Regions from separate parts of the Aurantimonas sp. C2-5-R2 genome, predicted to be linked through region 2. Evidence: predicted binding sites of a transcription regulator. Region 2 holds the regulator's gene; each other region holds the start of a gene.
What was found. The regulator LexA, encoded in region 2, represses DNA repair genes until DNA is damaged. The targets are predictions, from matches to a motif close to TGTTCNNNNTGTGTTCNG.
Positions count from the first base shown of each region.

Region 1: uvrA (excinuclease ABC subunit UvrA) is a predicted target of LexA. The motif match lies at 1,468-1,485, and genes of this name have one in related genera.
Region 3: dnaE (DNA polymerase III subunit alpha) is a predicted target of LexA. The motif match lies at 1,321-1,338, and genes of this name have one in related genera.

Region 1 is NZ_JAZHLJ010000009.1:64,679-66,944, reverse strand. It holds gene uvrA (excinuclease ABC subunit UvrA) at 1-1,370, opposite strand, end outside; gene VQ044_RS06595 (single-stranded DNA-binding protein) at 1,646-2,158, shown strand.
Region 2 is NZ_JAZHLJ010000055.1:12,293-14,558, reverse strand. It holds gene VQ044_RS18385 (molybdopterin molybdotransferase MoeA) at 1-656, shown strand, start outside; gene lexA (transcriptional repressor LexA) at 700-1,431, shown strand; tRNA gene VQ044_RS18375 (tRNA-Ser) at 1,693-1,782, shown strand.
Region 3 is NZ_JAZHLJ010000002.1:73,619-75,884, forward strand. It holds gene dnaE (DNA polymerase III subunit alpha) at 1-1,051, opposite strand, end outside; gene VQ044_RS01385 (DUF922 domain-containing Zn-dependent protease) at 1,533-2,141, shown strand; gene VQ044_RS01390 (NAD(P)/FAD-dependent oxidoreductase) at 2,250-2,266, opposite strand, start outside.

The DNA.
Region 1 (2,266 bases), on a different contig from region 2:
AGTTTGGCCGGCAGCGCCTCGAACCAGTCGCCAGCCGCGCGGATCGACAGCTCGGTCACCTCGCCGATGTGGCATCCGCCGATCTTGACCGCCAGCGCCTCCGGTTTCAGCCGATGGCCACCGCAGGCCGGGCAGGGGGTCGCCGACATGAAGCGCTCGATCTCCTCGCGCATCCAGGCCGAATCGGTCTCCTTCCAGCGGCGCGCGAGATTGGGCACGATGCCCTCGAAGCTTTTCGTCGTCTTGTAGGATCGCATTCCGTCATTGTAGCGGAATTCGATCTTGGTCTTGCCGGTGCCGTTCAGGATCGCGTTCTGGGCGTCATCCGGCAGCTCCGACCATTTGTCGGTCTGTTTGAAGCCGAAGGTGCGTCCGAGCGCGTCGAGCGTCTGGGCGTAATAGGGCGAGGTCGATTTCGCCCAGGGCGCGATCGCGCCGCCCTTCAGCGTCACTGCCTCGTTGGGGACGATCAGCTTGGGATCGACGGCGCGCTGCGAGCCGAGGCCGTCGCAGCGCGGACAGGCGCCGAACGGATTGTTGAACGAAAACAAGCGCGGCTCGATCTCCGGGATCGTGAAGCCCGAAACCGGGCAGGCGAATTTTTCCGAAAACACCAGTTGCCGCGGTTTGCCGTTCTCGTCGACGCCGTCGGCGAATTCGGCCACCGCCAGCCCATCTGCGAGACCCAGCGCGGTCTCCATTGAATCTGCAAGGCGCGCGGATATGTCGCCCCGTACGACGATACGGTCGACCACCACGTCGATATCGTGCTTGTACTTCTTGTCGAGGACCGGCGCGTCGGCAATGTCGTAGAACTCACCGTCGACGCGGACCCGCTGGAAGCCCTTTTTCTGCAGTTCCGCCAGTTCCTTGCGGTATTCGCCCTTGCGGCCGCGCACGATGGGGGCCAGCAGATAGAGACGGGCGCCCTCGTCGAGTTCCAGGACGCGGTCGACCATCTGGCTGACCGTCTGGCTCTCGATCGGCAGGCCGGTGGCGGGCGAATAGGGAACGCCGACGCGCGCGAACAGCAGCCGCAGATAGTCGTAGATTTCGGTGACGGTGCCGACGGTCGAACGCGGGTTTTTCGAGGTCGTTTTCTGTTCGATCGAGATCGCCGGCGACAGCCCGTCGATCTGATCGACATCGGGCTTTTGCATCATCTCGAGGAACTGGCGGGCATATGCCGACAGGCTCTCGACATAGCGCCGCTGCCCTTCGGCATAGATCGTGTCGAACGCCAGCGACGACTTGCCCGAGCCCGACAGGCCGGTCATGACGATCAATGTGTCGCGCGGCAGGTCAAGATCGACGTTCTTGAGATTATGCTCGCGCGCGCCGCGAATGGAGATCGTCTTCAGTTCGGCCATGACGCGTCCGGCGGTCCTTGTGATTGGGAGACCGAGCCTACTTAAGTCGTCCAGGCGACTCTTCCAAGGCGGCCCGCCATTGACTCGATTTCAATAATGTTCTTTTTTTGTTCTTAGCAGGCTAAAGTGAGTCAGCCAAGCGCATACGGCCGGCGCCGGGAAATCGCGCAAACGGACGCAGAGCGTTTTCAGCGGTGGACGAGTGCGCCTGCGTCCTTTCGCCCCTTCGCGTGGTCGGATAGGATCGCGCCGGTTTTAAAGCATGGAGTTCGATAATGGCAGGCAGCGTGAACAAGGTGATCCTGGTCGGAAATCTCGGAGCCGATCCGGAGATCCGCCGCCTGAACTCCGGCGACGCGGTGGTCAATCTGCGGATCGCCACCTCGGAAAGCTGGCGGGACAAGAATAGCGGCGAGCGCCGGGAAAAGACCGAGTGGCACAATGTCGTGATCTTCAACGAGAACCTCGTGAAGGTCGCCGAGCAATATCTGAAGAAGGGCGCGAAGGTCTATATCGAGGGCCAGCTCCAGACCCGCAACTGGGAGGACCAGTCGGGGCAGAAGCGCTATACGACGGAAGTCGTGCTGCAACGCTTCCGCGGCGAACTGCAGATGCTCGACAGTCGCGGCGAAGGCGGCGGCTCCGGTGGTGGTGGCGGCGGTTATGACCAGAGCGGCGGCGCGCGCGGCGGCTCCGGTGGCGGCGGAAAATCCGGCGGCGGCGGTTACGACCAGGGCGGCGGCGGTGGGGGATCGTCGCGCGATCTCGACGACGAAATCCCGTTCTGAATCGGAGGAGACGGCCGATTCGAACCTTTGGCGCGCTCGGCATCGTCTGCCTGGCTGGCGCCGCCGTCGCATCGTTCAGCGTTGCGACGGCGGGCGAGGTGACCGTGG
Region 2 (2,266 bases):
GTCCCTCGCAGTTGGTCGCCTCCAACCCGTTCGGCGTCGCGGCGATGGTGGTAGCGGCCGGCGGCGATGCGATCGACTGCGGGATCGCTGGCGACGACGTCGCCACGATCGACGCGCGCCTGAGCGATTCCATCCGGGACCGGGCGGATGTCTTCGTCACGATCGGCGGGGCGTCGGTTGGCGATCACGATCTGGTCGGCAAGGTGTTCGCCAACCGCGGCGTCGGACTCGACTTCTGGAAGGTCGCGATGCGCCCCGGCAAGCCATTGATGGCGGGGCGGCTCGGCGATCTGACGATCGTCGGACTGCCGGGCAATCCGGCCTCCTCCATGGTCGCGGCGAGGTTGTTCCTGGTTCCATTGGTGCGCCGGTTGGCAGGCCTTCCCGATCGCCAGCTCTACCGGCATGGGCTGCTCGGTGCGCCGATGCCTGAAAATGGCCTGCGGACCGACTTCGTCCGGTCGCGGCTGGAGGTTCGAGAAGACGGCGTCATCCGGGTCATTCCGCTGCCCCGCCAGGATTCCTCCCTCCTGTCCACCTACGCGCAGGCCGACGCGCTGCTCGTGCGGGCTCCTTCGGCGGCTCCGGCCAGTGCGGGCGAGGCTTGCCGCTACGTTGTGCTCGACGAATGGAAGGGTCTTGCGGAACACAACTAGAACAGATAGGTTTGTTCAGGTTTTGTTTTAGGGAGTCGCCTCGATGCTGACACGCAAGCAGCACGACCTTTTGTCGTTCATTCACGAACGGCTGAGGGATAGCGGGGTGCCTCCCTCCTTCGACGAGATGAAGGACGCGCTGGAGCTTCGCTCAAAATCCGGCATTCATCGCCTGATTACCGCGCTTGAGGAGCGGGGCTTCATTCGGCGCCTGCCCAATCGCGCGCGAGCGCTGGAGATCCTCAAGCTGCCCGAAGCGATGCAGAAGGACCGCCCTGCCCCCGTCGGCCACGCCGGGTTTACGCCGAGCGTGATCGAAGGAAGCCGCGACGCGGCACGCAAGACGTCTGAGCCGATTTCCCGACGCGCGACGACGAGACCGCCTGAACCGGCCACAGTCTCGATTCCGGTCATGGGCCGGATCGCGGCGGGCGTTCCCATTTCGGCGATCCAGCACACCACCCATTCCCTCGCCGTGCCGCCGGATATGCTTGGCGGCGGCGAGCATTATGCGCTGGAAGTCAAGGGCGATTCGATGATCGAAGCCGGAATCCTCGACGGCGACACGGTGGTGATTCGCCGCGCCGACACGGCGACGCCCGGGGAGATCGTTGTCGCGCTGGTCGACGAGGAGGAAGCGACGCTGAAGCGGTTTCGCCGGCGCGGCAATACGATTGCGCTGGAGGCTGCCAATCCGGCTTATGAAACGCGGATCTTCGGCTCCGAGCGGGTCAAGGTTCAGGGCCGGCTGGTCGGGCTCATCCGCAAATACTGAAGGCCGGACCGACAGTTGGCAACCGATCCCGCGGAGCCAACTTTTCGACCTGTGCCAGCTGCTGCTTGAGCCGCGAACCAGGCCGCGCCGCGCAGAGCCGTGACGGCGCCGCGAAGGAAGCGCGTGTGGATCGTTCCCGGGTCGGGGCGAGGTTTCGCGGTGTCCGGTTTGAATGGCCGCGGGGTGCCTTTCGATCATGTTCACCGGGTTTTCTTCTTGCCTCCCTTGCACCGGGCCCGTCGCGCAGGTATCTGCGTCCTCGGAGAGGTGGCCGAGTGGTCGAAGGCGCTCCCCTGCTAAGGGAGTATACGGGAGACCGTATCGAGGGTTCGAATCCCTTCCTCTCCGCCACTTCAGAACAGAACCGGGCACGCCGTGCGTGGCCGATTTTACGCCGGATGCGGCGGCGAGCGTTCTGAGCAAATCTCCCTTCGATCCCATGATGCGCACTTCGCCTTCAGCGACCTCGACCCTTTGGGCCAGCGCCCGCAGGTGATCGCGGCGATAGCCGCCTCCGTCGAGGCGCATCCGCTCCCTGGCCGTTTGGGCGAACTTGCGGACCATCTGCGGCGTAATCGCCTTCTGGCCTGAGCTTTCCAACAGGGCCTGCGCGCGGTCGGCATCGGCTCTCGCCTGATCGCGAATCGCCTTGAGGCCGGTGATGCGGTCCTTCAGCGCCGGATCGTCCAGATCAGCCACGCCCGATTCGATGGCGTCATACAGCCGCTTCAGCCGCAGATCGGTTTCAGCGGCGCGTTTGTTCAGTTCAGCGATATGTTCGCGGCGGCGGTCAGAACGGTCCTGACGGCGGTCGAGGACGGTGGCGAGGACCTGT
Region 3 (2,266 bases), on a different contig from region 2:
TGATCGACAGCTCGAAATCCAGGCGCTCGCGGTAGCTCGCCTCGGTCTCGCCGGGGGCCAGGCCGTGCGCCGCGAGCCGCTTCTCCAAGCCTTCGACGGCCTGCCGGCGAAGTTCGGCGGTTTCCGCGCCCTCCGCCTCGACCGGGTCGGCGTCGGCGCCGGCGAAACGTGGCAAGATCGGCGCCCGCGTCGTTGGCCGGTAGGAACAACGCCGGGCGATCTCGACCGTATTGTGAAGGGCTTCCGGCAAATCGGCGAACAGCACCGCCATTTCGCCCTGCGATTTGAGGCTGTGGTCCCGCGAAAGCCGACGCCGATCCTCGTGACTGACCAGCCGGTTGCTCGCCACCGCCATCAGCGCGTCATGGGCCTCGAAATCGTCTCGGCCAAAAAAGAACGGCTCGTTGGTCGCCACGAGGGGAAGCGCGAAATCATAGGCTAGCCGAACCGTTCCGGCCTCCACCTTGCGGCTCCGCCCTTCCTGGCGCTGCAGTTCGACATAAAGCCGGTCGCCGAAGATCGCCGCCAGACGCTCCAACCGGGTCCGGGCGATCGCCTCCCGGTCGGCGGCAAGTGCCGCGCCGATCGGCCCCAGCGGCCCGCCAGTCAGGGCGATCACCCCCTCGGCACGCTCCGCCACCCAATCGAACAAGACGTGCGGTTTGGGGTTATCCGGATGTCCGAGATAGGCTAGCGAAACGATTTCGACGAGATTGGCGAACCCCACCTCGCTCGCGGCGATCAACACCAGCGGCGCGATCGACGCCAAATTCCGGTCCTTGCGGCCGCCGCGCTCCTCAGACTCGGTATCGCCAAAGTCGACGTCGAGCTGACATCCGATAATCGGCTGTATGCCGGCCTTCGCGGCCTTTTCGGAAAACTCCAGTGCGCCGAACAGGTTGTTCGTGTCACTGATCCCGATCGCCGGCAATCCGTCCGTCTTGGCGAACTGGATGATCTGGTCCAGCCGCAACGCGCCTTCCAGCAGCGAAAACGCGCTATGGACCCGAAGGTGAATGAATTTCGGATCGCATTCCACCGGTTCCGTCATGGCCGATCACCCCGTCTTTACTGGCTCCGGCACCGCGGCACGATACCGATTGGAGGACCCGTCCCGTTTCCTCGCAAACCGCGCGTCAGAGCAAAGCCCTACGCGCATCGCCCAAGAGGTAACCCACGCCATTCGACGGGGTAAGACCCGAACCGTCCGATCCCCAGAAAACGTTGCATTAAACCGCGTGGATCAGAAGACTCAGGCTGAGGACGAAACCCGACACAGCGGCGAGAGACAGCAAGTCCTTGGCGAAGGTGAGCATAGTGAGTTCCCTTTTTGTTCGATGTTCGCTTTATGTTCCATTTACTGAGGCGCTGTCAAGGCGGATGTCGGACGGGCCGGTCGTACAAGGAGCCGGCCGTTAGCACCGGCGTTCCACGGCCATGTGTTTTATGACGGCCGATGGGCGGCGCTTGTGTTGCGTGCGCGATCGGGTAGCGTGTCCCTTACGAACTTCTTGTCGCAAGGAATCTGTGCAATGCGCGCGGGGATGGGGTCGATCGTGGTGGGTCTTGCCTGGCTATGGGCGGGCGTCGCCCATGCCGGATCGGTCGATCAGGAAACCAGCTATTTCGCCGTTCGCGGCTCGACACTTGCCGAACTCGACGAGGACCTCAACCGACAGGGTCCCTATGTCGCCGAGACCGGCCTGCGCCACCCCGGTGCGACCGAGGTGAAATTCGACGGCAAGGTGACCTACAAGAAGGTTACCAAAGGTTGTGCGGTTGACCGCGCGGATCTGGGGCTCACACTGCACATCACCCTGCCGAAATGGACGCCACCCAAGCGTGTTTCCGCGCGCACGGTGCTGGTCTGGCGGACGCTCGAAGCAGACATCAAACGGCATGAGAACCAGCACGCGACCATTGCCAAGACGTGGCTGAAGCGGATGGAGATGGCGGTCAGGAACCTGCGAACTGAGCGAACCTGCGCCGACATGGAAATGCATGTGAACACGGTCACGCAGCGCTATCTTGCCGGCCACGAGCAGGCGCAGATCGAATTCGACACAATCGAAGGTCGTGAAGTCAATTTCCGGCTCCGGCGCGCCCTTAATCGTAATCTGTGGGGCGAAGCCGGCGGGTAGGATCTAAAAAGCGGCGGCACCTCTGTGACCAAGGGCGCAAAGCCGCCCACGGGCGATGGTTCGTGAGCGCCGGCGTCGCCTGGAGTCGGTGGGAGAACCGCTCCTTGCCTATCTGGCTCCGCCGA